2 regions of the Pseudoxanthomonas sp. 134C1 genome follow, and region 2 is predicted to be linked to the other one. Evidence: riboswitches for the same ligand, from Rfam matches in the RefSeq annotation. Region 2 holds a riboswitch; the other holds the start of a gene.

Region 1 (15,640 bases), on a different contig from region 2:
GTCCCGTCTCTTTCGCCCATGTCCGAAGTTTCGCTGGTACCGATGAGCGAGCGTGCGTTCCGCACGTTCCTGCATGCCGCAGTGGAAAATTACGCGGAGGAGAATGTGTCTGCCGGACGCTGGCCCGCCGAAGGCGCGCGGGAGCGTTCGCAGGAAGCCTTCGCGCAATTGCTGCCGCAGGGAGCGGCCACGCCGGATCATCATCTGTTCGAGATCGTTGCCGGCGAGGAAGGTACGGTCGGATCGCTGTGGTACGGCGTGTACACCGAAGGCGAGCAACGCCAGGTGCACGTCTATGACGTGCTCGTGCATCCCGCGCATCGCCGTCGTGGCCATGCCGCCGCCGCGTTCAAGGCGATGGAGACGCAGGTGCGCGCGCAGGGCATCGATCGGATTGGCCTGCACGTGTTTGCCCACAACGCGGGGGCGCAGGCGTTGTATGCGCGGCTGGGGTACCTGACGGTGAGTCATAACCTCATCAAGCAGCTTTAGGGGTTGCTTTCATCCGCCCTTTGAGCAGCTTCCCCCGGCTGGGGCGGAGAGGAACTCGCCCTCATTCCTTCTTCGGAGGCGAGCATACGAACTTGCCCCCATCCGCCCTTCGGGCACCTTCCCCCGCAAGCGGGGGAAGGGACGCGTTGCGGGGACTGGCGAGTACTCTCCAAAAAAAAGCCCCGCATCGCGGGGCTTTTTTTCTTACATCACGTTCGGCTCGCTGAAGGCTTCCGGCTCGCCGGCGAAGGCTTCCACCGGGATGCAGCTGCAGAACACGTTCTTGTCGCCGTGCACGTTGTCCACGCGCGCGACCGGCGGCCAGTACTTCTGCAGTTTCAGGCTGGGCAGCGGGAACGCGGCCAGTTCACGCGGGTAGGCGTGGGTCCATTCGCTGGCGCTGACCTGGGTGGCGGTGTGCGGGGCGTGCTTGAGCGGGTTGTCCTCGCGATCCAGGCGGCCGTCCTCGACCGCGCGGATTTCCTCGCGGATCTGGATCATCGCGTCGATGAAGCGATCCAGTTCGTGCTGCGATTCGCTCTCGGTCGGCTCGACCATCAGCGTGCCGGCCACCGGGAAGCTCAGGGTGGGGGCGTGGAAGCCGAAGTCGATCAGGCGCTTGGCGACGTCCTCGGCGCTGATGCCGGTGGCGTCCTTGAGCGGGCGCAGATCCAGGATGCACTCGTGCGCGACCAGGCCGTTGCGGCCGGTGTAGAGGGTCTCGTAGTGCGGGGCCAGGCGCTTGGCGACATAGTTGGCGTTGAGCAGCGCCACCTGGGTGGCCTTGCGCAGGCCGGCCGAGCCCATCAGGGTGATGTACATCCAGCTGATCGGCAGGATGCTGGCGCTGCCGAAGCTGGCCGCCGACACCATGCCCACGTCGCCTTCGCCGCCCAGCGTGCGCGGCAGGAACGGCGCCAGGTGCGACTTGACCGCGCACGGGCCCACACCCGGGCCGCCGCCGCCATGCGGAATGCAGAAGGTCTTGTGCAGGTTGAGGTGGGAGACGTCCGAACCCCACTTGCCCGGCTTGGCCACGCCGACCAGTGCATTCATGTTGGCGCCGTCGGTGTACACCTGTCCGCCGTGCTGGTGGATGATGTTGCAGATCTCCACCACGTCCTCTTCGAACACGCCGTGGGTGGAAGGGTAGGTCATCATGATCGCGGCCAGGCGATCGCTGTACTTCTCGGCGGCGCGGCGGATGTCCTCGACATCGACGTTGCCGTTGCTGTCGCACTTGGTGACCACGACCTGCATGCCGCACATCTGCGCGCTGGCCGGGTTGGTGCCGTGCGCGGATTCGGGGATCAGGCAGATGTCGCGCCTGGCTTCGCCACGCGAGCGGTGATAGGCGCGGATGGCCAGCAGGCCGGCGTATTCACCCTGCGCGCCGGAGTTCGGCTGCAGGCTGACCGAGTCATAGCCGGTGCATTCGACCAGCATGGCTTCCAGGCCGTCGATCAGTTCCTTGTAGCCCTGGGCCTGATCGGCCGGGGCCAGCGGATGGAGGTTGCCGAATTCCGGCCAGGTCACCGGGATCATCTCGGCGGTGGCGTTGAGCTTCATGGTGCAGCTGCCCAGCGGGATCATGGTGCGATCCATCGCCAGATCCTTGTCCGCCAGCGCACGCATGTAGCGCAGCAGCTCGTGTTCGCTGTGGTGGGTGTTGAACACCGGGTGGGTCAGGAACGGGCTGGTGCGGCGCAGGGCTTCCGGGATCAGCGACGGCGCGCCGGCGTCCAGCGCGTCGATGGCGGGCAGGGCGGCACCGGGCTTGGCGAACACGCCCCACAGTGCCTCGACGTCGGCGCGGGTGGTGGTTTCGTCCAGCGAGATGCACAGCGAACCGTTGCCGCGCACGCGCAGGTTGATGCGGGCCTGCTTCGCGCGGGCCAGGATCGCCTCGCTGTCGCCGCCGGCATCCACGCACAGGGTGTCGAACGCGCTGGCGTGCACGGTGGCGTGACCGAGCGCGCGCAGGCCTTCGGCGAGGATGGCGGTCAGGCGGGCGACCCGGCTGGCGATGCGGGTCAGGCCTTCCGGACCGTGGTAGACCGCGTACATCGAGGCCATCACCGCCAGCAGCACCTGCGCGGTGCAGATGTTGGAGGTGGCCTTCTCGCGGCGGATGTGCTGCTCGCGGGTCTGCAGGGTCAGGCGGTAGGCGGGATTGCCGGCGGCATCCACCGACACGCCGATCAGGCGGCCCGGCATGGACCGCTTGTAGGCGTCGCGGCAGGCCATGAAGGCCGCGTGCGGGCCACCGAAGCCGAACGGCACGCCGAAGCGCTGGGTGTTGCCGACCACGATGTCGGCGCCCATCTCGCCCGGCGTCTTGAGCAGGGTCAGCGCCAGCAGATCGGTGGCCATGACGAACAGCGCCTGGTGGCCGTGGATGATCTCCGCATCGCGGCCCCATTCCTCCAGCCAGCCGCTGGACGCGGGGTACTGCACCAGCACGCCGAAGTAGTCGCCGGCGGCGAGCTTTTCATGGAACGCGTCGGTGGAACGGACGATCTCCACGGTCAGGCCCAGCGGTTCGGCGCGGGTCTGCAGGACTTCGATCGTCTGCGGATGGGTGTCGCCGGCGACCAGGAACACATTGGACTTCGACTTGGCCGAACGCTTGGCCAGGGTCATCGCCTCGGCGGCGGCGGTGGCTTCGTCCAGCAGCGACGCGCTGGCGATTTCCATGCCGGTCAGGTCGGTGATCATGGTCTGGAAGTTGATCAGCGCTTCCATGCGGCCCTGCGAGATTTCCGCCTGGTACGGGGTATAGGCGGTGTACCAGGCCGGGTTCTCCAGGATGTTGCGCAGGATCACCTTGGGGGTGTGGGTGCCGTAGTAGCCCTGGCCGATGAAGCTCCTGAACACCTGGTTCCTGTCGGCGACGGCGCGGATCTTGGCCAGCGCCTCTTCCTCGGTCATCGCTTCGGGCAGGGCCAGCGGCGCGGCGGACTTGATGTTGGCCGGCACGATGGCGTTGGTCATCGCCTCCAGCGAGTCGTGGCCGACCACGCGCAGCATGTGCGCGATTTCGGCGTCGTTGGGACCGATGTGGCGGGCGATGAAAGCGTCGTGGTGCTCGAGATCGCGAAGCGAGGACGGAGTCTGGGACATGGGCAGGGGCATCCGGAAAAGGCATGAAGCCGGGCGTGCGAAGTGCGCACGTGGGTGCCCCTCTGTCCTTTTGCCTGAGAGTTTGGAAGCGCCGCGGACGAGGTCGCGGTGAGTGCTTCGTGCCCCTTCGGCGCCGGCGCGTGGCCGATCTCTCCAGAGTGTTTGCAGCGGGGGTGGTATCGGGCCTGAGCGATTACGGGCGTTTGCGCCTTCGGCAGCGGGTTTCCCCGCTTCTCCCACCTGGGTCTTGCGGCGCGGATTATAGCCTGCGGCCGCCCGCACCGTCCCGGTTGGCCTTACCATGTCCGGCCCCCCGCGCCGGCCATCCCTGTTCATGAATGCGCCCCCCTTCCGACTCCTGCGCCTGGACCACGTGGTCCTGCGTGTCCGCGACCTGGCGGCCATGCGCGCCTTCTATTGCGGGGTGCTGGGCTGCGCGGTGGAGCGGGACCGGCCGGAGCTGGGCCTGCTGCAACTGCGGGCCGGCGAATCGCTGATAGATCTGATCCCGGTGGACGGCAAGCTGGGCCGGCTGGGCGGGGCGGGGCCGGGGACCGAAGGCCACAATGTGGACCACCTCTGCCTGCGGGTGGAACCGTTCGATCGCGAGGCGCTGGCGGCGTACCTGGAAGCGGCCGGGGCGACCCTGGGCGAGTTCGGCGAGCGTTACGGCGCCGACGGCATGGGCCCGTCCCAGTATCTGCGGGATCCGGAAGGCAACACGGTCGAGCTGAAGGGCCCGCCGACGTCGCCGCCGGTTGACCCTCGGGCCGCCGGGAGCGCGCCATGACCGCTGGCGTCCGCAAGCTGCCGTCCAACCGCCGCCTGGCCCTGCTGCTGGGCGGGCTGGCGATGTTCGGCCCGTTCTCGATCGATACCGTCTTCCCCGCGTTCAACGCGATGGGCGCGCAGCTGGGCGCGGACAAACTGGCGATGCAGCAGGTCATCAGCGTGTACCTGCTGACCTATGCGCTGATGAGCCTGGTGCACGGTCCGCTGTCGGATGCGTTCGGCCGGCGCAAGGTGATCCTGGGCGGACTGTTCCTGTTCCTGCTGGCGTCGATTGGCTGCGCGCTGTCGCGCGACATGACCACGCTGCTGCTGTTCCGCGCCTTGCAGGGTTTCTCGGCCGGTGTGGGTTTCATCGTCGGCCGCGCGGTGATCCGCGACGTGTTGCACGGCGACGACGCGCAGCGGCTGATGAGCCAGGTGTCGATGATCTTCGGCATCGCCCCGGCGATCGCGCCGATCATCGGCGGCTGGATCCTGGGCTGGAGCGCGTGGCCGGTGATCTTCTGGTTCCTGGCCGGTTTCTCGCTGCTGCTGCTGTTGACGGTCGGCGCGTGGTTGCCGGAGACCCATCCGCCGGAGGTGCGGGTGAAGGTCTCGCCCAGACACCTGCTGCGCGACTATTTCGCCATCGCGCTGAATCCGCGTTTCCAGCGGTTGGCGCTGGCCGGCTCGATGAGCTTCGGCGGCATCTTCCTGTACATCGCCTCGGCGCCGATCTTCGTGATGGATCGGCTGGGCCTGAACGAACAGCAGTTCGCCTGGCTGTTCCTGCCCACCATCGGCGGCATGACCTTGGGCGCATTCGTGTCCGGGCGCGCGGCCGGCCGCATCAGCGGCACCCGGCTGACCCGCATCGGTTTCGCCTGCATGGGCGTGTCGACGGTCGCCAACATCGCCTACAACGCGTGGGTGGGGGATGCGATCACCATCCCGTGGGCGGTGTTGCCGATGTGTCTGTCGGCGTTCGGCGTGGCGCTGATCTTCCCGATTCTCACCCTGGCCATCCTCGACATGTATCCGCGCCAGCGCGGCGCGGCGTCGTCGTTGCAGGCCTTCAGCAACCTGCTGCTCAACACGATCATCGCCGGCGTGATTTCGGCGTTGTTGAGCCGGCATGGGTTGTGGCTGGCGCTGGGCGCGGGCGTGCTCACGCTGGGCGGATGGGCGATGTGGCGCTGGGAGGCGCACGTGAGCCGTCGCGCCGAAGCCTGCCCGAAGGAACCCGCCGCGCTGGAACCCACCGATCAAATCTGAGCTTCAATCAAGGAATCCCCGATGTCCACGAATTCAAAGGCCCGCCGCGACGCGAAGAAGCGCAAGGTGATCAAGGCGCGCAACCTGGCCCGCGCCAACGCCCCTGCGATCGAGCCGCACGCCGAGCTGCGCAATCCGCAGGGTGACCTGCTGGCCGGCATCGTGCGCCAGGCCGGCGTGTGGGTGCTGGGCATGGACGGCCGCATCGCCGGCAGTTCCGACAGCGCCGCCGAAGTGCTGGCGATGATCAAGCGTGCCGCCGCCCTGCATGAAGCCAACGGCCAACCGGTGCGGCTGGTCTATTCGGACGAACTGCGCGACACCGCCGTCATCGAGGCCGCCGCCCAGGGCATGAGCCTGGAGGACTTCGAGAAAAAGCTGGAAGCGGAGATGAGCACTGGCGGCGAGGAACCCGATACCGGACCGGACGCGACTCCCACCCAGCATTGAATGATTTCCTTGTGTGAGCGACGGAAGTCGCGATTGGGGTGCCCCGGATGCTTCATCGCGACTGACGTCGCTCCCACGCACAACGTGGTGCGGCGAGCGTGGCCATCAACAGCAGCGCCGGCACGCCGATCCAGCGCGCTTCCGAGAGCAGCACTTCCACGCCGCGCGCGCTGAAGAACCGGTGCGCGAACGGCGATACCTCGATCACCTGCCACGGCGCGAAGAAGCGCTGCTCCGACCACGGCCACAGCAGGGCCACGCCCAATCCGCCGTTGGTCAGCATGTCCAGCAAAGGATGCGAGAGCGCCGAGAAGGCGACGAACAGGAAGGCCGTCCAGGCGGTCGTGCGCAAGGGGCGACGGCAGATCGCGGCCAATGCGCCCAGCGCCAGCGCGGATACGATGGAATGACTGGCGCCGCGATGTCCCCATGCATCCGCATAGGCGATACCGAACTTGAAGGCGACCACGTCCGCATCCGGCAGCATCGCCGCCACGGTGCCCGCGATCAGCAATCGCGCGGGAACACGCCGGCGCCCCAGACCGAGACCGATGGCGACGGGAACCAGAGCGTGGGCGAAGACGGTGGGCATGCGGGAAGCTCGATTGCGGACGAGTCCACAGGATGGCCGCTGCGTTTGAAGCGACGGTGAAGCCCACCCGCATCCGGTGCAGCGGCGCTTGCTCAGCCGAAGACGTCACGCACGTCCGGAAGAGCGCCGCATGGCAGGTGATGGCTCATCGATGCCCGCGCCCGCGATGACGGGAGCGGAGCAAGCTCCGCGCTGCGGTCAGGGCGATGGATACCGGCGGAATGCGCCGCGCTGTTTGAAGACGGCGCGTGCCTTGATGCGGGGAACGGTCGGCGTGCTGCCGGTGGACACCGCGTTGGCCTGGCCCGGAATGCGTGGCTGCGCGCCATTCATCAGGATCGGCGTGGTGGGGGCCAGCCATTGCCGGATGTGCGGATACGCGACATCGAAGCGCGAGTACCAGTCGCGGTTCTGCGTGTTGGAAGTCGAACCGCTGTTCGCGCAGGTGGCATCACCGCCATGCAGGCCACCGCGCAGCCGATAGCCGTCGGCGTGCAGGGTGAACAGGCCCGAGCCGCTGCTGCCGCCCTGGGTGCTGCCGCTCAGCCAGGCCACCGCGTTGTGGGTCTGATCGCTGCTCGGCAGCTGCTGTCCGCTGGAAACCTTCTTCGCGTCGCCGGCCGGATGGTGGATGCCGAGGATGGCGCTCGACGCCGGCAGCGCGGCCGCGTCCCAGCCGCTGAATTCGGCACCCGCCGGCGCCGGTTCGGCAAGCCGCAGCAGCAGGGCGTCGGTTTCGCTGCTGGAGTAGAGGTAGGTGGCGCCCCCTGTCAGTTGGGTGACCGGCTGCGAAACGGTGCTGTTGCAACTGGTGGCCTCGTAGCGCCAGAAGGTGTTGAGGGTGGACGCCACGCCCTGATCACTGATGCAGTGGTGCGCGGAGTAGAAGTAGGGCGTCTGCGTACCGGTGGCGGTGTCGTTGAGCAGTGTGCCGGTGCAGATGAAGCTGCCGGTCTGGCCGTTCTCGTCCTTGCTGATGAACAGCATGTGCGCGACCGCGTTCTTCGCCCGGACGAAACGATCGCCCAGTTCGGCGACCCGGCAGGCGGTATCGATGTTGCAGCTCTCGGATTCGCCGATCTTTTCCAGGATCTTGAAGTCGCTGCGGCTGTTGGCGAGCAGATGTGCCAGTTGCGGGGCGTTGACGCGCGCCATGGCGGCAACGACGTGCGCGGGGCGATAGATTTCGATGAGCTGGGTCTGGCCATCGGTGCTCGGCGTCCAGTAGAGGCCTTGCCCATCCACCTGGCGCTGGGCTTCGCGCGCGCTGACCACCGCGACGATCCGGTCGGGGTGGTCGGATCCGGCGAAGCGCAATTCCACGTCCGGATGCAGTGCGCCGACCACCAGACCGGCACGCACGGCGAGGGCGTCGGGCGAGGTGATGTCCAGGCGAGCGGCCGATGCGCCCTGTCCCAATGCCCGCCAGCTCAGCGCCGGCTGGGCGAGCGTCGTGACGCCTTCGGTGTTCAATCGACGTCCCATGCCGACCTGCACCGGTTTCATCCGTCGCGCCGCGTTGCGTTTCCGCAATTCGAACAGGCGCTGGACCGGCATCTCGCGGTAGCGCAGGCGCGCGCCCGGCAGGGTGTTGAAATCGGGCGTGCGCCAGTGCGCGGTGGCGGCAACCGGCGTGCGGCTGGTCTCGCCGGATACGCTCTGGGCCCATGCGGGCGGCGCGCCGATGGCGCAGGCCAATGCCAGCCAACCCAGACCCCGACCCACGCGTTTCTGCTCGCCCATTCCGCATTCCCCGGCTTCGTCCATGGTCCGGGAATGGTATCAGCGATCACGGCGGGCACCACGCGCGCCCCAGAATGGACAAGGCCGGCTTGCGCCGGCCTTGTCGCGTTCCCGAAGCGGGATGTCAGCCCCGCTTCTTCGCGGGCTCCGCCGGTGCGGCCGGCGTGGCCGCGGTGGTGGCGGCCGGCGGCGCCTGCCAGCCGCAGGTCTGGCCTTCGTTCTGTTGCTTCAGCCATTCCTGCAGTGGCGCGAAGTACTCCAGCACCGCACTCGCGTCCATCTTCTCGGTGCCGCTCAGTTCCTTCAGCGTGGCCTGCCACGGCTGGCTGGCGCCCTTCTCCAGCATCGCCCAGAAGCGCTGGCCGGCGGCCTTGTTGCCGTAGAAGCTGCAGTTGTACAGCGGGCCCTTGTAGCCGGCGGCGTCGCACAGGCCCTTGTAGAACTGGAACTGCAGGATGTGCGAGAGGAAGTAACGCGTGTACGGCGTGTTGCCCGGCACGTGGTACTTGGCGCCCGGGTCGAAGAAGTCCTCGCCACGCGCGCTCGCCGGCGCCACGCCCTGGTAGCGGGCCTTCAGGTCCCACCATGCCTTGTTGTAGTCGGTCGGCTTGATCGAACCGTCGAACACGCCCCAGCGCCAGCGATCGATCATCAGGCCGAACGGCATGAACGACACCTTCGCCAGCGCCATGCGCATCTGCGCGTTGATCAGCGCGTCATGGCTCTGCTGCTGATCGCCGACCAGCCCGATGGACTTGAGATAGTCCGGGGTCATCGCCAGCACGATGGTGTCGCCGATGGCCTCGTGGAAGCCGTCATGCGCGCCGTTCTGGAACAGCGGCGGCAGCTTGTTGTAGGCCAGGTAGTAATAGACGTGCCCCAGCTCGTGGTAGATGGTGGTGAAGTCTTCCTCGTTGGGTTTGATGCACATCTTGGTGCGCACGTCCGGACCACCGCCCGGTTCGCCGCCCATGTTCATGTCCCACGCGCTGGCGTGGCAGACCACATCGCGATCCAGCGGTTTGATGAACTGGGTCTTGGACCAGTAGCTCTCCGGCAGCTTGGGCATGCCCAGCGACACATAGAAATCCTGTGCGCGCTCGGTCATCTGCTTGGCGACCGCCAACTGCGCGGCGCGCTCGGCCTGGAACTGCTGCTCGGTGGTCGGTGCCGGGCCGGCCTTGCCCAGTTCCTTGACGAAATCGGCCTGATACTGCGCCTTCAACGCCTCGCTGATGTCCAGGCTGCCGGCACCCTTGTAGGGCTGCAGGATGTCCCACAGGTTGCCCCAGTCCTGCTGCCACATGTTGCCGGTCAGGTGCGCCGGCAGCATGCCGTTGATCTGGCCTTTCTCCACGCCATAGGTGGCCTGCAGCTTGGTGCGTGTGTAGCAGTGCAGCTGTTCGTACAGCGGCTTGACCTGGCCCCACAGGCGATCGGTCTCGGCGGCGATTTCCGCCGGCGTCATGTCGTAGCCGCTGCGCCACATCTCGCCGGCGTCGGCGTAGCCCAGTTCCTTGGCGCCTTCGTTGACCAGTTCGGCGAAGCGCGTGTAGTCCTTGCGCATCGGCTGGGCGATGGTGTGCCAGCCCTGCCAGGCATCCAGCTGCGCGTCGTAGTCGCGGCTGCTGCGCAGCACGTCTTCCAGCTGGCCCAGATCGCGGCACTTCTTCGCGTCGCCTTCGCCGGTGCAGTACTTGCCGGCGCCGTACATGCCGCCCATCTTGGACGCCAGCTTGGTGATTTCCTCCAGCTTGACCGGATCCTTCGGCGCGGGCATCGCGGTGGAGAGCTTGAGCAACTGGATGGCGCGCGCGGTTTCCGGCGACATCTGCTGACCCTCGAATTTCCTGGCCTGCTCGATCCACACGTTCAGCTGCGACAGGTAGCGCTCGTTGTACTTGGCTTCGAGCAGCTGGCTGTCGTCATTGATATAGGTGTTGGACAACCACTGCGACGCAGTGATCTCCGGATACATCTTGCGCAGTTCCTGGTTCACCCGGGCGATGAACTGATCCGCGGTCTCGCCCTTGGGGGCGGCGGCCGGCGCGGCGGCGTCCTTGGATTCGTCCTTGTTGCAGGCGGACAGTGCCAGCACGCTGGCGCCGACGGCGAGTGCGAGCAGGAGATGGCGTTGCTTCACGGGAAGTCCTTCGAGGGTGCGGCAGGCGCAGGAACCCGGAAGGCTAGTGCGGCGGCGGTGCGTCCGCAAGGGCGGCGCGGATGCGCTGGCGCAGCCGCTCGGCCCGGCGCCGGATCTTGCGGTGCATCAAGCGGCGCGACCAGCGCGAGAACGGCAGGATTTCCTTGCCGCTCAGGGTGGACTTGGCGTCCACGCAGATCAGCCGGGGTTCCATGCCCGCCCCGGTGACGACGAAATTGCCGGCATTGAGATCGAACAACGGCACGTCACGGGCCAGCAGTTCCCGTTCGATGGCGTCGACCGCCGCGCACAACGAGGACGCGGCGAAGTGACTGCCTTCAAACAGATGCGCGTACAGGCTGCGCGCGGGCGCGCCGTCGGCGTCGCGGACCAGCACGCAGCGCAGCGCCGCTCCCCAGCGGGTGCTGACGATGCCCTTGCACGGTGCCAGCCAGGCATCGATCCCGCCGCCGGTCCGGACATGCAGGCGGCGCCAGGCGCGCAGTTCGGTGGCGTTCTCGCCCAGCGCCGGTAACAGTCGCGCCAGCCCGCGACGCAGGCGCGCGCGCATGCCGGCCCGCGTGCGCTCGTCGGCCGGCAGTTCGAATTTGAGGCAATGCCCGGCGTCGTCCGGGTCCGCCGCGCAGAGCCGGTTGGCGCCGCGCGCCAGTATCGTCAGGCCGTTCCAGTGCGCGCCCAGCGGCGGGTAGGGCGCGTGCGGCGCGGCGGCCATGTCAGGCCGCGTGCCGCTGTCCGAAACGCGGTGTCAGCAGGTCGCGTTCGCCCAGCCATTGGCGCGCATCCTCGGCGTCGCCCTCGAACCAGTCGCGGGTGGTGCCCAGCCGGAACGAATAGCCCCACGCATCCATGTCGGCCATCAGGCGCTCTCGGCCGACGCCGGGAATGCCATCGGCCAGCAGGATCTGCAGGTAGCAGGTCGCGTCTTCCTCGATGTCCGAATCGGTGGCGTCGGTATGCACCGCCGCGCGCCGTTCCGGGGTCAACACGATCAGGTGGCAGGCTTCGTGCAGCATCGAATGCAGCGGGGTGTCGCCGCGCACGTAGACATTGTCGGCGATCACGCCGGCTTCCGGTTCGCCCCAGAAACTGCCGGGAATCTGCTCGCCATCGGCGACGGAGTGCAGGCGCAGGCCGTAGCGGTCGAGCAGCTCCGCCAGATCGGCGAACGCGCGATCGCGCACGCGCAGGACTTCGGGTTCGGCGGAGGGCGGAACGGGGGCATTCATGGTTTTTTCTTGCGCAGCTCTTTGATGTAGTCCAGTTCGCCGAGGGCGACCTGGTTCCCGGGTTCTATTTTCAGCGAATCACGGAAGTGGCGTTCGGCTTCGTCCAGTCGGTCCAGCTCGATCAGGGCGTAACCGGCGCCGCGCAGCGCGCGGGCGCGTTCGGCATCGCGCAGCGATTCCGGTGCGAGCGGCACATGGTCCAGCGCCGCCTGGTTGCTGGCCAGCATCTTGTCCCACTCGCGGCTGGCGCGATACAGGTAGCCGCGCTCGCTGAGGAACTGCGGATTGGCGGGCGAGAGTTCCAGCGCCCGGTCCAGCGCCACGGCGGCCTCGTCGAAGCGGTTGAGTTCGATCAGCGCGTACGCCTTGCCGTAGTAGCCATAGGCCCAGGTCGGCCCCAGCGCCACCGCATCGCCGCGTCCCTTGCCCTCGGTATTGTCCGCGGCCACGCCCAGCAGATACATCAGGGTCTCCGCGGGGCCGCGGGAGCAGAAATAGATCTTGCCGTCACCCGCGTATCGGGCTTCGTGCGCCTGGATGACGGGATCGAAGGCTTCCCGGATGGCGGCCTCGGGCTGGCGCTTCTTCAGCAGGTCATCGCCCATGACGATGAGTCGGTCCTGCTGCGCCTGCCAAGGGTCGGCCTTGGTTTCGCCGGGCGCATCCGCCACCGGGGCATTCGCTGCCGGTGCGTCGGCTGGCGGTGCCTGGGGCGCGGCCGGGGACTGCTGCGCCGTCGCGGTCGTCGCCGACAACACCGCGAGGACCATGATCAGGACGGACTGGCAGCGGCGAAGGCGGTTGGCGTCCATGTCGGAATCCCGGCGAGTGAAAGGCTGCCGACTATGGCATGAGCCGGCCCGCTACGGGCCGGCTCGGGACGGAGCGTCCGGTCAGCCCTGGCCTTCCGGCAGGGCGACCGAGATGTCGAGCACGTCGTGTTCGCCATCCTTGATCAGATCGACCTTGACCGCTTCGGCGTCCACGTTGACGTACTTCTTGATGACTTCCAGCAGCTCGCGGCGCAGCAGCGGCAGGTAGTCGGGACCGCCACGCGAGGAACGTTCCTGCGCGATGATGATCTGCAGGCGGTTCTTGGCGGTTTCGGCGGTGTTCTTCTTGGCCTTCAGGAAATCAAACAGTCCCATGCCTCAACCTCCAAACAACTTGCTGAAGAAACCCTTCTTCTCCAGTGTGGTGAAACGCAGCGGACGCTCCTCGCCCAGCAGGCGGGCGACCGTGTCGTCGTAAGCCTGGCCGGCCGGCGATTCCAGATCCAGGATCACCGGCTCGCCCTTGTTGGAGGCGTTGAGCACGTCGCCGGACTCGGGAACCACGCCCAGGGTCTTCAGGCCCAGCACTTCCTCCACGTCCTTGATGCTCAGCATTTCGCCGCTTTCGACGCGGCCGGGGCTGTAGCGGGTCAGCAGCAGGTTGGCCTTCAGCGGCTCGCCGTTCTCGGCGCGGCGGGTCTTGGAATCCAGCAGGCCGAGGATGCGGTCGGAGTCGCGCACGGAGGACACTTCCGGGTTGACCACCACGATCGCCTGGTCGGCGAAGTACATGGCCAGGAACGCGCCCTTCTCGATGCCGGCCGGCGAATCGCAGACGACGTAATCGAAGCCGTCATCGCCCAGATCCTTGAGCACCTTCTCCACGCCTTCCTTGGTCAGCGCGTCCTTGTCGCGCGTCTGCGAGGCGGCCAGGATGTACAGCGTCTCGAAACGCTTGTCCTTGATCAGCGCCTGCTTCAGCGTGGCCTCGCCCTGGGTGACGTTGACGAAGTCGTACACCACGCGGCGTTCGCAGCCCATGATCAGGTCGAGGTTGCGCAGGCCGACGTCGAAGTCGATGACCGCGACCTTCTTGCCGCGACGGGCAAGGCCGCAGGCGATGCTGGCGCTGGTGGTGGTCTTGCCGACGCCGCCCTTGCCGGACGTGACTACGATGATTTCAGCCAATGGTGTTCTCCTTGGTCGTTCTTCTAGTGGGGTAGGGCCGCATCAGTCCTGGGCGGCGATCTTGAGTTGGTCCTGGTCCAGCCAGATCTGCACGGCCTTGCCGCGCAGTTCGTTGGGTACTTCCTCCATCACCTTGTAGTGGCCCGCGATGGCAACCAGTTCGGCGTGGAATTCGCGGCAGAAAATCCGCGCATCGGTGTTGCCTTGCGCGCCGGCCAGGGCACGGCCGCGCAGGGCGCCATAGATATGGATGGAGCCGTCGGCGATGACTTCGGCGCCGGCGCCGACGGTATTGAGCACGGTCAGGTCGCGGTTTTCCGCATACAACTGCTGGCCCGAGCGCACCGGGGTCTTCTGCATCAGGCCCGGTTTGGCCGCGCTGGCGGCCGCCTTGGCCGCCGCCGCGGGCTTGGGCGCAGGCGCCGGTTCCGGAGCGGGGGCCGGGCGCGCGGGGGCGGGCGGGGCGGCATCCACGCGCTCGTACTGGGCGCGGAACTTGGACAGCAGCGGCAGGCCGAGCTGTTCGGCCAGCTGTTCGATCTCGCGGGTGCCGTAGGCCAGCGCCACCGGAATCACCCCGGCGCCGCGCAGGCCGTCGATCAGCGCGCGCGCGGTGTCGACGTCCGGGGTGCGGATCAGGCCGCCGAAATCGACGATGACGGCGGCGCGGCCGAACAGCTTGGGCGCGCGCTCGACCCGTTCGCGCATCTCGCGCACCAGTTGTTCGACATCCAGGGTACGGACCCGCAGGTTGGCGATGCCGACCTGGCCGATCTTCAGTTCACCCGCCTGTTCGTAATCAAGGTTCGCTGAAGTCACGCTCATGTCCCGGTCGGCCGTTCGGTGTGCGAAGCGGCCAGCGCGCGGGTACGGGCCCAGGGCAGATCGGGCAGGGCTTCGCCATAGGTTTCCTGCACCCACGGGTAGCTGCACAGCTCCTTCATCAGCATGCTGGCGCGCACGTCGACGTCGGCCATCAGGTTCTGGCCGACTTCGCGGAAACCGAAGCTGCCATGGAACAGCAGCGCCGGATCGGCGCCGTGATCGAGGAATACCTCGCAGGCCAGCTGCGGGTAGCGCAGCTCGGCGTAGCTCTGCACGTCGGCATAGAACGCACGGCCGACACCGCCGCCACGGCGGCGGCTGGCGACCACGATGCGGTCGATGTAGAAGAACCGCGGATAGCGTTCGCGGAACCAGGCGAAGTTGCTGCTGTCATGGTCGGCCCCGGAGCCGAAGCCCACCAGGAAACCGGCCAGGTTGCCGTCGCGTTCGGCGACGCGGAAATATTCGGCCTGCGCGTAGAAGCGGTGAAGCTTGGCCGAATCCAGCGGCAGAATCGCCAGTCCGGCATTGTTGTTCAGGGCTAGGACGGAATCCAGCTCGTGCTCGCGCACGTCGCGGATGACAATCGACATTACTCAACTCCGGGCGGGAGGTCTTGCAAGAGACGTTCGTTCGGGGCGGGCCGCGCGGCGCGGCCGACGGCGGATTATCGCATTTGTGGCGGGAGGGTGGCAGCTTCCGGGTAAGCGGTCCGTGAACCGGCCAGGGTGGCCCCGGATGCCGATTGCATGACTTTCGGTGGGCGGCCGGGACCGATGATTGCCCCTAAACTGCGTCCATGTTGGGACGACTCAGCCACACCCGCCTGCTGCGCGCCACCGGCCTGTACACCTGGGCCCTGGTCGGCATTCCGATCGTCCTGAACGTGTGGTTCCTGCCGCCGTCCAGCGGCGCGGACGGCAAGGGCGTGGATATCCCGCTGACCGCGCTGGCCTACTTCACCTTCGGCGCCTGCTACTGGTTCGCCACCCGCTCGCTGGGCGCCCGGGGGGCCCGG
Region 2 (15,640 bases):
TTTCGGCGTGCGCGAATGGGCATGGCTGGCCGTGCGCCCGGCGATTGCCGCCGATCCGCTGGCGGCGCTGGCGCGCCTGCTGCCGTGGACGCACGCGGCCTCGCCGAACCTGCGCCGCTATGCTTGCGAAGCGCTGCGCCCGCGCGGGGTGTGGGCCGCGCACATCGGTCTGTTCAAGCAATCGCCGGAGCACGCCCTGCCACTGCTGGAAGCGCTCGCCGAGGATCCTTCGCGCTACGTGCAGGATTCGGTTGGCAACTGGCTCAACGACGCCGGCAAGACCCGGCCGGCGTTCGTGCGCGCGCTGGTCGCGCGATGGCAACAGCAGCATCCCGGCGCTGCCAACGCCCATATCCGCAAACGCGCATCGCGCAACCTGGACTGATTCGCCCAAAAGGAGACACCGCATGTCCCATACCCTGATCGAGTTCTACAGCGCCACCCCCGCCTGGCACGCATTGGACGCCAGCGGCCGCGCGGCGTTCTTCGCCGGCATCGGCGCCGGCATGCAAGCGTTCGATGCCGAAGCGATCGCACCGCTGGTGATGGGACGCATCGACCGCACGCTGCCGCATGCGGTCCTGGCGGACTACTTCGCGGTCTGGCGCTGCGCCGACGCGACGGCGGTGCGGCAACTGATCGACGGCATCACCGCCAGCGGTTGGCATGGCTATTTCACCACTGTCAACGCGGCGGGCGCGGGCGAGGATCTGGCGACCCACCTGCAGGCGCTGGCCTCCGCATAGGTGCCCATGCAGTCGGGCGCGAACTTCCAGGTCGATTCCTATGGTGTCCGGCCCGCGTTGCCGGGAGAGTGGACGGTACCTCCCCCCCGGAACCCACGTATGCGGATCAATCATCTCCCCCGACTCGGCCGTGATGAAGCCCTGGCCCGTATCACCGCTTCGGCCGGAAGCGTCACAGACGCGGCCCGGGAAGTGATCGATGCAGTGACCGATGACCTCAGTTGGGACGAATTTCAGCGTGAACACCCGGATCTCGTGGCGGATTTCGAAGCGGGCCTGCGGGAGGTGGAAGAAGCCGGCTTCCATCAAGCGGGGCACCTTCTCGCCACTCTGCGCGAGGGAAGCCGAAATGTGGAAGCGGCCACCACAGTGCCCGAACCCACCCGCATCCACTGGCACTTGGGCGATCTGCATCTGGCCGCGTTCTCCTCCACCGAAGACGACGACTACGACTGCTTGATCGTCGACGGCGATCTCATCGTCGAGGACTGCCTGGAAATCACGCCGTTCATGGACTACGGCGGTTTCATCGTGCTCGGAAGCTTGCGGGCGGACACGCTGATCTGCACGGGAGCGTTGGTGGTGCGCGGCGATGTCCACCTGCGCCATGCCTACCTCAACGCGGGCAACGATTGCGCAATGGTGGTGGGAGGCGACCTGGCGGTGATCTCACTGGTGGAGGAGGGCGAATTCGTCCATGTCCATGGCGGTTTGGAGGCGAAATACCTGGCGGCTTTCCACAATGTCGTCCAGGTCGATGGGGAGGAGCGCTGTGCCTGCCGGATCGAGGATGCGGCATCAGAATCGACCCGGCAGGTTTTTGACCCTGATCTGCTGGAGGCTTTTGAAAGCGAGGACGATGACGGCGCTCCCGAAGTGCGCTGGTTGACCAACGAGGCCTATCAGTACCGGCTGCGGCAAGGCGGCAGCCCGCTCCGGGACGGAGATTGAAGGCCGACCCGCCCGGCGCATCGATGCGGGACCCGCTTCACGGTCCCCCTGTAGGAGCGACATGAGTTGCGAGCCTTCAGGAACGGCGCGGGCTCTGGAGGCAAAAGCTCGCGACTCATGTCGCTCCCACGAGGGGGAGGCGGGTGCTTGCAGATGAAACATTTTGCGTCGGGCCAAACCTGTGTTATCAATGCACCCCAATGAACGCGTCCCGCGCCCGCTTTTACTTTTGGTACTACTTTCCGATGCCGCTGGCGGAGGAAGGACTGCGCTCACCCTGACGAAACGTTCAGACGCATTCCCGAAAGCCGCCAGCGAACCTGGCGGCTTTTTTGCTTCCAGGGCTGGCGACATCGAAACAGACACCGAACCTGGAGATTTCCCGATGGCCCCCCACACCGACGACCTGCGCATCCGCAAGCTCGAACCGCTCACGCCTCCCGCCGAGGTGATCGCGGAACTGCCATGCGATGAAGCCGTATCCGAGACCGTCGCCCGCAGCCGGCAGGCGCTGCACGAGATCCTGCATGGCCGCGATGACCGCCTGGCGGTGGTGATCGGTCCCTGTTCCATCCACGACCCGATCGCGGCGATGGAATACGCGCAGCGCCTGCGCCCGCTGCGCGACGCGCTCACCGGCGAACTGGAAATCGTCATGCGGGTGTACTTCGAGAAGCCGCGCACCACGGTCGGCTGGAAGGGCCTGATCAACGATCCCGGCCTGGACGGCAGCTTCCGCATCAACGAAGGCCTGCGCCTGGCGCGCGGACTGCTGCGCAACATCAATCGCCTCGGCCTGCCGGCCGGCTGCGAATATCTGGACACCACCTCGCCGCAGTACATCGCCGATCTGGTGGCCTGGGGCGCGATCGGCGCACGCACCACCGAGAGCCAGATCCATCGTGAACTCGCCTCCGGCCTGTCGTGTCCGGTCGGCTTCAAGAACGGCACCGACGGCAACGTGAAGATCGCCGCCGACGCGGTCAACGCGGCCTCGCATCCGCACCATTTCCTGGCCGTCACCAAGGAAGGCCGTTCGGCCATCGCCGCCACCACCGGCAACCCGGATTGCCACGTGATCCTGCGCGGTGGCAAGGCGCCGAACTACGACGCGGACAGCGTCGAGGCGGCCAGCCAGGTACTGGCGAAGGCGGGCCTGGCACCGCGCCTGATGATCGACGCCAGTCACGCCAACAGCCTCAAGAACCCGGAGAACCAGCCGGCGGTCATCGACGACATCGCCGCGCAGATCGAAGCCGGCGAGACCCGCATCATCGGCGCGATGATCGAAAGCCATCTGGTCGCCGGTCGCCAGGACCTGGTGTCCGGCCAGACGCTGGCTTACGGGCAGAGCATCACCGATGGCTGCATCGGTTGGGACAGTTCGGTCGCCGTGCTGGAGCGCCTCGCGGCCGCCGTGCGCCGCCGTCGCGAACGCAACGTGTCACAGGCGGCCTAGACGGAAGGATGAGGGGCCGCAGGAGTGGCTCCGGCGCGCGGGTGATCCGCTCCCCTCTCCCGGGATCGCCGGCGCGCTGCCCGGGGCCGCTCCTGCGCGGCGCGAACCGCGTCGCCTAGTGAATTTCATCGCGGTAGACGAACTTCGGCACGTCCCAGTTGTAGCGGATCGCCATCAGCCGCAGCAGGAAGCCACCGCCCAGGCAGCCCAGCGTGGCGGTGGATTCGTTCACCCCGGCGTGCAACAGGATCAGATAGGCCCCGCCGGTCAGCAAAGACACGCTGGCATACAGTTCCTTCTGGAACACCAGCGGGATCTCATTGCACAGCACGTCACGCAGCACGCCGCCGAAGGTGCCGGTGAGCATGCCGGCGATCACCACGATGATCGGTGCATGCCCGGCCTCGCGCGCGATCGCGCAGCCGATCAAGGTGAAGGCGACCAGGCCCAACGCATCCAGCCACAGGAACGCCTGGCGCAGATGGTGCATCCAGCGTGCGACGAAGGTGGCGACGATGGCCGCGCCGATGGTGTAGCCCAGGTACTCGGGGTGCTTCACCCAGCCCAGCGGGTAGTGGCCCAGCACGATGTCGCGCAGCGAACCGCCGCCGAGCGCGGTGACCGAGGCGATGATGACGACGCCGAACAGATCCATCCGCCGGCGGCCGGCGGACAGCGCGCCGGTCATGGCTTCGGCGGTGATGGCGATGAGGTAGATCAGGGAGAGCAGCATGGAAAGGTTCCGGCGGGAGGTGGCGGGAGCCGGCACGACGTGCGCGCACGCGGTCCACGCGCGCAGGCGCGTGGGCTGGAACGCTCAGTTCATGACCGGAATCCGGTGCCGCTCCCGCTGTCCTTTTGCCTGAGAGTTCGGCGGCGTGGGCCGCTTGCCCCTTCGGCGGGTCATCGAAGACCTCTCTCCAGATCGGCGTTAGTGGACGCAGTGGATGGTTGCTGACGGCAACCGGGCCTGAGCGATTATGGGAGCCTGCGCCTTCGGCGGGAGCCGTGCGGCTCCGCTCTCCTGCGTCCGGGGCGCACTTTAGCAGAGCCGGATGTGAAAATGCCGGCTCCGTTTGCCCACCCGTCGCCATGATCGCCTACGCACTGCGCTCCGAAACCCCCGTCGACCCGCCCGCCATCCGCCTTCTGATCACGGAGGCGTTCACGGGCGCCGAACACGCCAGCGGCACCGAGGCGGCGATCGTCGATGCCTTGCGCGCGCGCGGCGAACTGACCTTGTCGCTGCTGGCGGAACAGGAGGGTCGGGTGATCGGCCACGTGGCGTTCTCGCCGGTGGGCATCGCAGACGGCGCTTCGGGCTGGTATGGCCTGGGACCGGTGGCGGTGGCGCCGGACAGGCAGGGCGCCGGCGTGGGCGCCGCGCTCATCGAGGCCGGCCTGGCCCGGCTGCGCCAGGCCGGCGCTAGTGGCTGTGTGGTGCTGGGCGATCCCGGTTACTACGCGCGCTTCGGCTTCGCGAACGATGCCGACCTGCGTTACGAAGGCGCGCCGGCCGAGTACTTCATGGCGCTGACCTTCGACGGCAGCTGGCCGCGGGGCGCGGTGGCGTACAGCGTGGCGTTCGACGCGACGGAAACCGCGCGGGACTGATTCCCTCGACAACGATGATTTTGCCTCCCCCTTCGAAGAAGGGGGACCGAGGGGAATTTTCCCTCAGGCCTTCATGCTGCCCGTCTCCAGCCATCGCTGGTGCCATGACAGCGCTTCGGGTAACAGGTGCGGGGTGTGGCGGCCATAGCTGGCGTGCAGGGCGCGCTCGTAATAGTCGGTGAGCTGGTCGCGGTAGTCCGGATGCGCGCACTGCGCGATCAGCACGCGCGCGCGCTGCTTGGGCGAGAGTCCCCGCAGATCCGCCAGGCCCTGCTCGGTGACGATGATCGAGACATCGTGCTCGGTGTGGTCCACGTGGCTGACCATCGGCACCAGCGAGGAAATGCCGCCGCCCTTGGCGGTGCTGGGGCTGAGGAAGATCGACAGGTAGCCGTTGCGGGCGAAGTCGCCGGAACCGCCGATGCCGTTCTGGATGCGCGAGCCCATGATGTGGGTGGAATTGACGTTCCCGTACAGGTCCGCTTCCACCATCCCGTTCATGCAGATGCAGCCGAGCCGGCGCACCAGTTCCGGATGGTTGGAAATCTCCTGCGTGCGCATGACGATGCGATCGCGGTAGAAACCGATGTTCTGCTTGAACACCTCGTTCGCTTCGGGGCTCAGCGCGAAGCCGGTGCACGAGGCGCTGCGCAGGACGCCGTCGCGCAGCATGTCCAGCATGCCGTCCTGGATGACTTCGGTGAATGCGGTCAGATCGCGGAAGCCGCTGGCCGACAGGCCGGCCAGCACGGCGTTGGGAATGTTGCCAACGCCGGATTGCAGCGGGAGCAGGTTGGGTGGCAGCCGGCCCTGCTTCACCTCGTGTTGCAGGAACTCGATGAGATGCGCGGCGATCCGCTCGCTGGTCGCGTCGGCCGGGTTGAACGGGCTGTTCCGATCCGGGCCATGCGTACGCACCACCGCGACGATCTTGTCCGGGTCGCAGCGCAGCGCGGTGTCGCCGATGCGATCGTCCGGATGGATCAGCGGAATCGGCTTGCGGTGCGGTGGCAACGCGGTGCCGTAGTAGATGTCATGCATGCCGTCCAGGCCTTCGGGCTGCCAGTCATTGACCTCCACGATCACCTTGCGGGCCAGGTCCAGCCAGGTCTTGTTGTTGCCCAGTGATGTGGATGGCACCAGCGCGCCGTCCTCGCGGATGGCCGAGACCTCCACCACCGCGGTATCGACCGCCCCGTAGAAACCGAACCAGGTGTGCTGGGCGACATGACTCAGGTGGGCATCGATGTATTCCAGCGTGCCGGCGTTGATGCGCTGGCGCGTGTCCGGATCGCTCTGGAACGGCAGGCGCAGGGCGATGCCGTCGACCTTGGCCAGCGCGCCGTCCAGTTCCGGCGCGGTCGACGCGCCGGTCAGCAGGCGGATCTGGAAACCGCGTCCTTCCGCGTGCCAGCGATCGATCCGGCTCGCCAGCGCCAGCGGCACCTCCTTGGGATAGCCCGACCCGGTGAATCCGCTCATGGCCACGGTCTCGCCGGGCTGGATGTGCGCGGCGGCGGCTTCGGCGGAGACAACGAGCCCGCGCAGGCGCGGATGGCGGATACGGTCGCTGGACATGCGGGGAGCGGAACCAGAAAGCGGAAAGCGCGCATTATCGCCCGCGGGCCCGGTCAGGGGGCCAGGACCATCGGGGAATACACGGCGTGCGATGTTCCGTGCCCGGGCGTTCGGGCATGCTGTGCGCATGAACAGGACGTCGAATCACGGGAATGCTTCCCGCGGAAACGCCGCGCGCCGCTGGTCGCTGCGGCTGGCCCTGGCCCTGCTGGCGATGTATGCGCTGTACCTGGCCGCGGCCAATCTGTGGATCAACACCGCCTGGGGCGAGCGCACGCTCAACCGCAAGCCGGAGAAGTTCCAGATGCATTGGGCGGGCGGCCACAGCTGGTGGCCGGGCCAGGTCAGCCTGCGCGAGGTGAAGTTGCAGGGGCAGGTGCGACGCATCGCCTGGCAGGCGCAGGCCCGCGCGGTGCGGGGCGAGATCGCGCTGTGGCCGCTGCTGCGGCGGGAACTGCATGTGCCGGTGGTGCAGGCCGACGGCGTGACCGGCGGCGTCCATCGCGCGGAACAGGAGTTGCCGGTGCCGCCACCCGCCGACGGCGGTTGGGTGCTGCGTTTCGACCGCATCGCCAGCGACAGCGTGACCCGCGGCGAGTTCGATGGACTGCGGCTGGAAGGTCAAGGCAGCGCGAGCGTCGGCTTCGTCAAGCAACTGCGGGGCGGGCCGATGGAGCTGCTGCCTTCGCAGGCGGGTTTCCACAAGGCGCGGCTGGTGCGCGACGGCGAGGAAGTGCTGCGCGACGCGGAACTGGAGGCCACCTTCGCGATCGCGAAGCACCGGCGCGAGGAAGCCCCCGGCGTGCGCAAACTGTTCAGGACCGATGCGCGGCTGAAGCTGCGTGGCACCACGAGTGGCCTGGACGTGACGCCGGTGCCGGGTGGCGTCACCCTGGCGCTGGTGCCCGGGCGCGGCCAGGCCAACATCGATCTCGGATTTTCCCGGGGCGTGCTCACGCCCGGCAGCCGCCTGCAATGGAGCATGCCGGTGGGTGGCCACGACGCCGCGGGCGCGAGCCGCGCCGATGCGCTGGGCATCGCGCTGGCGGTGGGCCAACGCGATATCGCCTTGCGGGTGAAGGCGCCGCCGCTGGCCGGGGGACGGATGTCGGTGGACGCCGATCTGCGCCTGCGCGGGCGTGAAATCCCGCTGGGCGATTTCCCTTCCCTGCTGCCACGTGCCTCCGGGCATGTGATCGGGCGTTGGCGCTTCTCCTCGCTGCACTGGATCACCAGTCTGTTTCCGCAGACGCCGTGGCTGCGCCTGGATGGCGCCGGCGACGTGGATGCCGACGTGCAGGTGGTGAACGGAGAACTGGCGGCCGGCAGCCGCATCGGCGTGCCGGAGGTGGACGCGGTCGCCGATGTGATGGGCAACCGCATCCGCGGCCGCGCCCACGCCGACATCCGCCTCGACGCCGGCCCCAAAGGCGAACTGGTGCCGCGCCTGCAGGCGGTGATGGAGCAATTCCACGTCGCTTCCGTGCGCGCGCCCGAGCGTCCCTATGTGCAGGGCCGCAACCTGCGCCTGTTTCTCGATGCCGATGGCCAACTGCAGGATTTGCGCAATACCGTGCGCGGACGGGTGGTGTTCGACAACGCCAACGTGCCGGATCTGCGCGTCTACAACCCGTACCTGCCGCGCCGGCAGATGCGCTTCGACGGCGGCGCCGGTTTTCTCAGCGGCGATCTGTCGCTGGATACGGCCGGTGATGTCGGCCACGGTCGCCTGCGCATCACCGGGCGCAACGCGCGGATGCACCTGGCCGGGATCGATCTGCGCGGCGATGTGGACATCGGCCTGGCGCTGCGCCGCGCGGATCTGAGGCGGCGCGCGTTCGTCGCCGACGGCAGCACCGTGCAGTTCCGCAATCTGGGCTTCCGCGAACCCGGCGGCGACGCGCGCAGCGGCTGGTGGGCGAAGCTTCGGCTGGATCGCGCGCGCCTGGACGTGGACCGCCCGCTCAGCGCCGGCGGCAGCGCGGCGGTGCAGATGAAGGACGTTGGCTTCCTGCTGGCGCTGTTCTCCCGCCAGAAGGACTACCCCAAATGGGTCTACCGGCTGGTCGACGCCGGCCAGGCCCGGGCCGACGGCCGGGTGCAGTGGCGCGACGACGTGCTGGTGCTGGACCGGGTGAAGGCTAGCAACGACCGTTTCGACCTGCAGGCCCGGCTGCGCCTGCAGGGACAGCGCCGCAACGGCCAGCTGTACGCGCGCTGGGGCGTGCTGAGCGCGGGGCTGGAATTGCAGGACAATGCCCGTCGCTGGCACCTGGCGAAGGCCCGGGAGTGGTATCAGGGCCAGCCGGATCTGCTGCGTTGAAGCCGTTTTGCGCAGCTGAACGGTTTGGCCCCTATTCAGGTTTCAGGCGCGTGAACCGTGAAAGCGGTTACAGGATCGCAGCCGAAATTGGTCTGGCATCGGTAACATTCAAGCGGCACAAGGCTTTTGGCGAAAAGCGGGTTCCACGCCCAAATGTACTGTCCGGTTCTGTTTTGCAGTGCAGCGTGCAAGCCCGGTAACCGCTCCTTCACGATGGCCCCGCATCCCGACGTGGGGGAGGGAGCAAGCCCGCAACTGGCCTAGCCATTGCGGGCTTTTTTTATGCTTGGGATTTGGGATTTGGGATTTGGGATTCGGGATTGGGGATTCGCAAGGGCGAGTGTCCTTGTGACGCTGGATTCCGGTGGGGGCGGCTGTTGGTGGGGTGGGGGAGGCGTAGAATTCACGCCATGAACGAGTCCTCCCCGCGCCAGATTCCCCTCCAGGTCGTTTCCACCGCCCCCGCCACTGCCTCCGCCCCGCTGGAAACGGGCGTCAAGCAATTGGGTGGCGACAAGATTTCGCGTTCGCCGGTGCAGTTCGCCGATGCGCCCGTGCTGCGCAAGCCCTCCTGGATCCGCGTGCGCATCCCCAGCGACGGTTCGGTCGCGCGGCTGAAAGCCAAATTGCGCGAGAACCGCCTGGTCACGGTGTGCGAGGAGGCCAGCTGCCCGAACATCCACGAGTGCTTCGGCCATGGCACCGCTACCTTCATGATCCTCGGCGAGGTCTGCACCCGGCGCTGCTCGTTCTGCGACGTCGCCCACGGCCGGCCCAAGCCGCCGGACGCCTCCGAGCCGCTCAGCCTGGCCCACACCGTCGCCGACATGGGCCTGAAGTACGTGGTGGTCACCAGCGTCGATCGCGATGATCTGCGCGACGGCGGCGCCCAGCATTTCGTCGACTGCATCGCCGCCATCCGCGAACATTCGCCCGGCACCCGGATCGAGGTCCTGACCCCGGACTTCCGCGGCAAGGGCCGGATGGACCGGGCGCTGGAAATCCTGGCGGTGAATCCGCCGGACGTGTTCAACCACAACATCGAGACCGTGCCGGACCTGTATCCCAATGTCCGCCCGGGCGCCGACTACCAGTGGTCGCTGACCCTGCTGCAGAAGTTCAAGCAGCAGCATCCGGAGCTGCCCACCAAGTCCGGCATCATGCTGGGCCTGGGCGAGACGATGGAGCAGGTGAAGGCAACCCTGCGCGATCTGCGCGCGCACGACGTGGAGATGGTCACCATCGGCCAATACCTGCAGCCCACCGCGCACCATCACCCGGTGATGCGCTACTGGACGCCGGAAGAATTCAAGGAACTGGAGCTCTACGGCAACGAACTGGGCTTCAGCCACGTTGCCTCCGGCCCGCTGGTGCGCTCGTCCTACCACGCCGACCGCCAGGCCGCCGAGGCCGCGGCCAGCGCCCGCAACACGGCTGCCGGCTGAACCGTTGGCGGCCGACGGACGGCCAGCCGAAACAGGTTCACTTTTCTCTACGGACGCGGGGTTAGGGTCTCTCCGGCAGGCCCTTCCGCCTGCCGAAAGACAGGGATGACAAGCGCCGCAACTTTGGGCACTGTCTGACTGTCAGATTCCCCGCCGTTCCAGCAAGGCCACCTGGCCGCGAGTACCCGATGAAAGTGAAGAAAGTCCCCGCCGTCCTCCTGCTGTCCCTGGCGCTGGCGTCGCCGCTGGCGCTGCTGGCGCGCGGCGATGGCGACAACCGCGTCGCGCTGCCGACCGCGCCCACCGCGGATCAGGCCACCACCTCCAAACTGGTCTACGGCCTGCTGTCGGACAGCCGTTACGCCTACCGCCCGCGCGCGCTGGACGAGACGCTGTCGGCCGACATCTTCAAGCGCTATCTGGAAGCGCTGGACGGCGGCAAGCAGTTCTTCACCGCCGCCGACGTGGCCAAGTTCGCGCCCTACCAGGCGCGGATGGGCGATGCGATCCGCAGCGGCGAGCTGGATCCGGCTTACGACGTCTTCACCATCTACCGTCAGCGCGTGCAGCAGCGCGTGGCCTATGCGCGCTCGCTGCTCAAGCAGGATTTCGACTTCAGCGGCAACCAGCGGTGGGAATACGACCGCAAGGACGCGCCGTGGGCCGCGAGCACCCAGGAGCTGGACGCGATCTGGAAGAAGTCGGTGATGAACGACTGGCTGCGTCTCAAGCTGGCCGGCAAGAAGCCCGAGGACATCCGCAAGACCCTGGACAAGCGCTACGCCAACCTGCAGCGCACGGTCGACGAATTCAAGAGCGAGGACGTGTTCCAGGCGTTCCTCAACAGCTATACCAGCGCGATCGATCCGCACACCGATTACTTCACCCCGCGCACCGCCGAGAACTTCAACCAGTCGATGTCGCTGTCGCTGGAAGGCATCGGCGCGGTGCTGCAGCGGCAGGACGATCTGGTGGCGATCCGCGAGATCGTCCCCGGCGGTCCGGCGGATCTGAGCGGCAAGCTCAAGGTCGGCGATCGCATCGTCGCGGTCGGCCAGGGCAAGTCCGGCCAGATGACCGACGTGATCGGCTGGCGCATCGACGACGTCGTCGCCCAGATCCGCGGCAAGAAGGACACCCAGGTCCGCATCGAATACATCCCGGTCGAATCCGGCATCGACGGCAAGCACGCCCAGGTCACCATCACCCGCCAGAAGGTCAAGCTGGAGGAGCAGGCGGCCAAGGCCGAGACCATCACCCTGCCGGCCGCCAGCGGCGAGCCGCAGCGGCGCATCGGCGTGATCAAGCTGCCGGCGTTCTATCAGGATTTCGAGGGCCGTCGCCGCAATCCGAATGACTTCACCTCGGCCACCCGCGACATCGCCAAGCTGCTGGCGCAGTTCAAGACCCAGAACCTCGATGGCGTGGTGATGGACCTGCGCGGCAACGGCGGTGGTTCGCTGGACGAGGCGGTCGAATTGACCGGGCTGTTCATCGACAAGGGTCCGGTGGTGCAGGTGCGCGAATCCGGCGGTCGCGTGACCGTCAACAGCGATCGCAAGCCGGGCGTCGCCTGGGACGGTCCGCTGGCGGTGCTGATCAACCGCGGTTCGGCTTCGGCTTCGGAAATCTTCGCCGGCGCCATCCAGGATTACGGTCGCGGCCTGGTGATCGGCGAGACCAGCTTCGGCAAGGGCACCGTGCAGAACATGGTCGATCTGGATCGCTGGCCGGCCAACGAGACCGCGCGCTTCGGCCAGGTCAAGCTGACCATCGCCCAGTTCTTCCGCGTGGCCGGCGGCAGCACCCAGCACAAGGGCGTGGTGCCTGATCTCGCCTTCCCGGTGAGCGTGGACGCCAGCGAGTACGGCGAGAGCACCTACGACAACGCGCTGCCGTGGACCCGCATCGCCGCCGTGCCGCACACCCAGTACGGCAACTTCGCGCCGCTGCTGCCGAAGCTGGAAGCCCTGCATGCCTCCCGCGTCGCCAGGGACAAGGAGTTCCAGTGGTGGACCGAGGACGTGGCGACGTTCCGCGCCGAGGCGGCCAAGAAATACGTCTCGCTCAACGAGGCCGAGCGCCGCGCCGAGCGCGACAAGCAGGACACCCTGCGCAAGACCCGCCAGGCCGAGCGCAAGGCGCTGGGGCTGACCCTGGATCCGTTGGCGGATGATCTGGCCGACGACGGCCTGGGCGCGAGCGAGCGCGACATCGTCAAGGACGCCGCCCGGGAGAAGCTGGTCGACAAGCGTCCGGATCCGCTGCTGCGTGAATCGGCCGCGATCCTCGGCGACGCCATCGGCGTGTTGAACCAGGACCGCAAGCTGTCGGCGCAGGTGCTGCCGGAATCCACCGGTCCGGGGCGCTGGGCCGACTGAGTCGGACGTGGCTCCGGAGAGATGGAAAAGCGCGGCCTCCGGGCCGCGTTTTTTTGTTGGGGTGGCCTCTGTGTGGTGGATGATGCCGGGTTCTTTCGGGGTAAAAGCCGAAGGGGGGCGGACGGGCTGCGGTCGCGACTTGCGTCGCTCCTGCAAAGGCGGGGCAAGGAGACTTGAGCCAGATGCAAGGCGGACCGTGAAACCTTTCAATGGAGGTGTCACGCCGTGGCCCTCGGCGCTGTCCTAGAATAAGCCTCAATACGCTTGGCGCTTCCCCCATGAACTCCTCCACTTCCAGCACCGCCGCGCCCGCGCGCGGCGGCGTCGCCGTCGTCGTCGCACTGGCCCTGGTCTATGTCGTCTGGGGCTCCACCTATCTCGGTATCCGCCTGGCCCTGGAAGGCGGCTATCCGCCGCTGCTGATGGCCGGTGGCCGCTTCATCGTCGCCGGCACGCTGATGTACGCGGTGCTGCGCTGGCGCGGTTATGCCGCGCCAACCCGCGCGCAATGGAAGAACCTGGCCTTCATGGCGCTGGCGCTGCTGCTGTTCGGCAACGGCTTCGTGTGCGTGGCCGAGCAGACCGTGTCTTCCGGCCTGGCGGCGGTCGCGGTGGCGTCGATGCCGTTGTGGATGGGCCTGTTCGGCGCGATGCGCGGACAGCATCCCAGCCGCGCCGAATGGGCGGGCATCGTGATCGGCTTCCTCGGCGTGGTCTGGCTCAACTCCGGCAGCGCGCTGACCGCCAGCCCGAAGGGCCTGATCATGCTGCTGATCGCGCCGATCGCCTGGGCCTACGGTTCGGTGTGGAGCCGTGGCCGTGATCTGCCGTCGCCGTTCATGTCGGCGGCCGCGCAGATGATCTGCGGCGGCGTGATCATGCTGGTGGTGGGCGCGCTGATCGGCGAACGCTTCACCCGGTGGCCGACCCTGCAGGGCACGCTGGCGGTGGGCTACCTGGCGCTGTTCGGTTCCATCGTCGCCTTCAGCGCCTATGTCTGGTTGCTGCACAACGTGCGGCCGGCGGTGGCCGGCAGCTATGCCTACATCAATCCGGTGATCGCGGTGGCGCTGGGCGCGTGGATCGCCCACGAGAGTTTCAGCGCGCATGACCTGGGCGCGATGGTGATGATCCTGCTCGGCGTGGTGGTGATCACCCTGGCGAAGGCGAAGCGCGCATGAGCCACGCCGCCATCGATCGCAAGGGGCTGGTGATCACCACCCTGACCTTCGTGCTGTGGGGCGTGGTGCCGCTGTACTGGCACCTGCTCAAGGTCGTGCCCTCGTTCCAGATCATCGCCCACCGGATCGTCTGGAGCGCGCTGCTGGTGGTGGGCTGGCTGGTGCTGAAGAACGGCCTGGGCTGGGTGCGCGCCGTCCGCGCCCAGCCGCGCGCGTTCGCCGCGCTGGGATTGAGCAGCCTGCTGATTGCGTTCAACTGGGGCCTGTACATCTGGGCGGTCAATGCCGGCCATGTGGTCGAGACCAGTCTGGGTTACTTCATCAATCCGCTGCTCAACGTGCTGCTGGGCGTGATGGTGCTGCGCGAACGGCTGAGCCGTCCGCAATGGATCGCGGTCGGCTTCGCCCTGGCCGGGGTGGCCTGGCTGACCTGGCAGGCCGGTTCGCCGCCATGGATCGCGTTGGGGCTGGCCTTGTCGTTCGGCATGTACGGCCTGGTGCGCAAGTTGGTGGCGGTCGACGCGGTGGCCGGACTGGGCGTGGAAAGCCTGTACCTGTTCCTGCCGGCGCTGGCGTTCGTCGTCTGGGGCGAGAACGGCCACGGCGGCGGTTTCCTGCAGGGCTGGGGGTGGAAGATCGATCTGCTGTTGATCTTCGGCGGCGTGGTCACCGCCATTCCGCTGATCGGATTCGCCTATGGCGTGCGCCGGATTCCGCTGACGGTGGTGGGCCTGCTGCAATACGTGGCGCCGAGCATCCAGTTCCTGATCGGCGTGTTCGTGTTCCGCGAACCCTTCGGCGCCGCGCAGGCGTTCGGCTTCGCCGCCATCTGGACCGGTCTGCTGATTTTCGCCGCCGATGGTCTGTGGCGTTCGCGTCAGCGACCGGTGGTACCGGCGACGGTCACCGAATAAGGCGTCGCGCTCAGGCGCGACCGGGAGGCAGCGGTTGCGGGCAGGCCGGCGTCGCCGTCGGCGTGCGGTTGAACCAGTCGATCACGGTCGGCGCCAACCTGTCCAGCCGCATCGGCAGGCTCAGGTGATCCTCGCCGGGAATTTCCAGGTAACGCGCGCGCTTGGACGCGGCCGCGAGCAGCCGGCCATGCGCGACGGGAATGTGCTGGTCGGCGTCACCGTGGATCAGCAGCACGCAGGCTGGCGCCAGCGCCAGCGCCGCGCCGACGTCGACCTTGTCCAGGTCCAGACCGAGCTTGCGATCGGCCTGGGCGATGGCCACGTTGAGGCTGTCACCGCTGTAGCGCCAGCGCGCCAGCGGCAGCGCGAGGCGATCGCGCCAGTTGGATGCCGGCCGTGTGAGCATGTGCGGCACCATGTCGCGGATCGCGCCGCCGGCGTTGTCGAAGGATTCCATCGCCACCACGCCGCCGGCCTGCACGCCGAGATCGCGCGCGGTGAAGATGGCGGTGGCCGCGCCATAGGACACGCCCATCACGTGCAGCGGACCGGTGACTTCGCCGCGCTCGCGCAGCGCGCGCAACATCGCCACGATGTCCTCGCCTTCGCGGGTACCGTAACCGGACAGTGCGTTGCCGGAGCGACCGTGGTTGCGCAGATCCACGCTGATGGTGCGGTAGCCGGCCTGGGCCAGTTCCAGCGCCCACGGCAGCAGCGAGCCGCCGTCCATCATCCAGCCATGCAGCAGAACGACGGTGCCGCGCGGCGTCCGCGTGGACGGCTTCGCCGACGCGCTGAAGTCGAGCTGGAAATCCATCCGGTTGTCGGCGGTGCCGCCGGCATAACGGTAGCGCAGGCCATAGTCGCCCGGGTCCAGCGCGCGCCAGTACAGCGGCACGCCATTGACCGGCACGAAGCCTTCCCGATGCGGCAGGCGCGCGAACATCGCCTCGATGCGATCGCGCGGCAGCAGCGGCGAGACACCGCCGGGCGCGGCCAGGCGTTCGCCCAGCGAGAGGGCGGGCAGATGGGCAGTGGTGAAGCCGAC

Evidence for each region. A riboswitch is a leader RNA that binds a small molecule or an ion and turns the genes downstream of it on or off. The one in region 2 is predicted to bind glycine.
Region 1: it holds a riboswitch for glycine, as region 2 does, so the genes downstream of both, gcvP (aminomethyl-transferring glycine dehydrogenase) here and AC3DEZ_RS15055 (trimeric intracellular cation channel family protein) in region 2, are expected to answer to the same signal.

What each region holds. Positions count from the first base shown of each region.
Region 1 is NZ_JBYMTH010000003.1:336,408-352,047, reverse strand. It holds gene AC3DEZ_RS08795 (GNAT family N-acetyltransferase) at 19-492, shown strand; gene gcvP (aminomethyl-transferring glycine dehydrogenase) at 697-3,615, opposite strand; glycine riboswitch at 3,668-3,782, opposite strand; gene AC3DEZ_RS08785 (VOC family protein) at 3,950-4,405, shown strand; gene AC3DEZ_RS08780 (multidrug effflux MFS transporter) at 4,402-5,661, shown strand; gene AC3DEZ_RS08775 (hypothetical protein) at 5,683-6,111, shown strand; gene AC3DEZ_RS08770 (metal-dependent hydrolase) at 6,164-6,703, opposite strand; gene AC3DEZ_RS08765 (hypothetical protein) at 6,902-8,446, opposite strand; gene AC3DEZ_RS08760 (M2 family metallopeptidase) at 8,571-10,589, opposite strand; gene AC3DEZ_RS08755 (YrbL family protein) at 10,633-11,322, opposite strand; gene AC3DEZ_RS08750 (hypothetical protein) at 11,324-11,836, opposite strand; gene AC3DEZ_RS08745 (tetratricopeptide repeat protein) at 11,833-12,648, opposite strand; gene minE (cell division topological specificity factor MinE) at 12,730-12,984, opposite strand; gene minD (septum site-determining protein MinD) at 12,988-13,797, opposite strand; gene minC (septum site-determining protein MinC) at 13,840-14,622, opposite strand; gene AC3DEZ_RS08725 (GNAT family N-acetyltransferase) at 14,619-15,215, opposite strand; gene AC3DEZ_RS08720 (sensor histidine kinase) at 15,422-15,640, shown strand, end outside.
Region 2 is NZ_JBYMTH010000008.1:107,130-122,769, forward strand. It holds gene AC3DEZ_RS15035 (DNA alkylation repair protein) at 1-385, shown strand, start outside; gene AC3DEZ_RS15040 (DUF6616 family protein) at 408-746, shown strand; gene AC3DEZ_RS15045 (hypothetical protein) at 846-1,697, shown strand; gene AC3DEZ_RS15050 (3-deoxy-7-phosphoheptulonate synthase) at 2,083-3,156, shown strand; gene AC3DEZ_RS15055 (trimeric intracellular cation channel family protein) at 3,272-3,889, opposite strand; glycine riboswitch at 3,999-4,090, opposite strand; glycine riboswitch at 4,101-4,193, opposite strand; gene AC3DEZ_RS15060 (GNAT family N-acetyltransferase) at 4,249-4,770, shown strand; gene scpC (succinyl-CoA:acetate CoA-transferase ScpC) at 4,834-6,348, opposite strand; gene AC3DEZ_RS15070 (AsmA family protein) at 6,476-8,671, shown strand; gene lipA (lipoyl synthase) at 9,082-10,116, shown strand; gene AC3DEZ_RS15080 (carboxy terminal-processing peptidase) at 10,305-12,497, shown strand; gene yedA (drug/metabolite exporter YedA) at 12,776-13,678, shown strand; gene rarD (EamA family transporter RarD) at 13,675-14,592, shown strand; gene AC3DEZ_RS15095 (alpha/beta hydrolase family protein) at 14,603-15,640, opposite strand, start outside.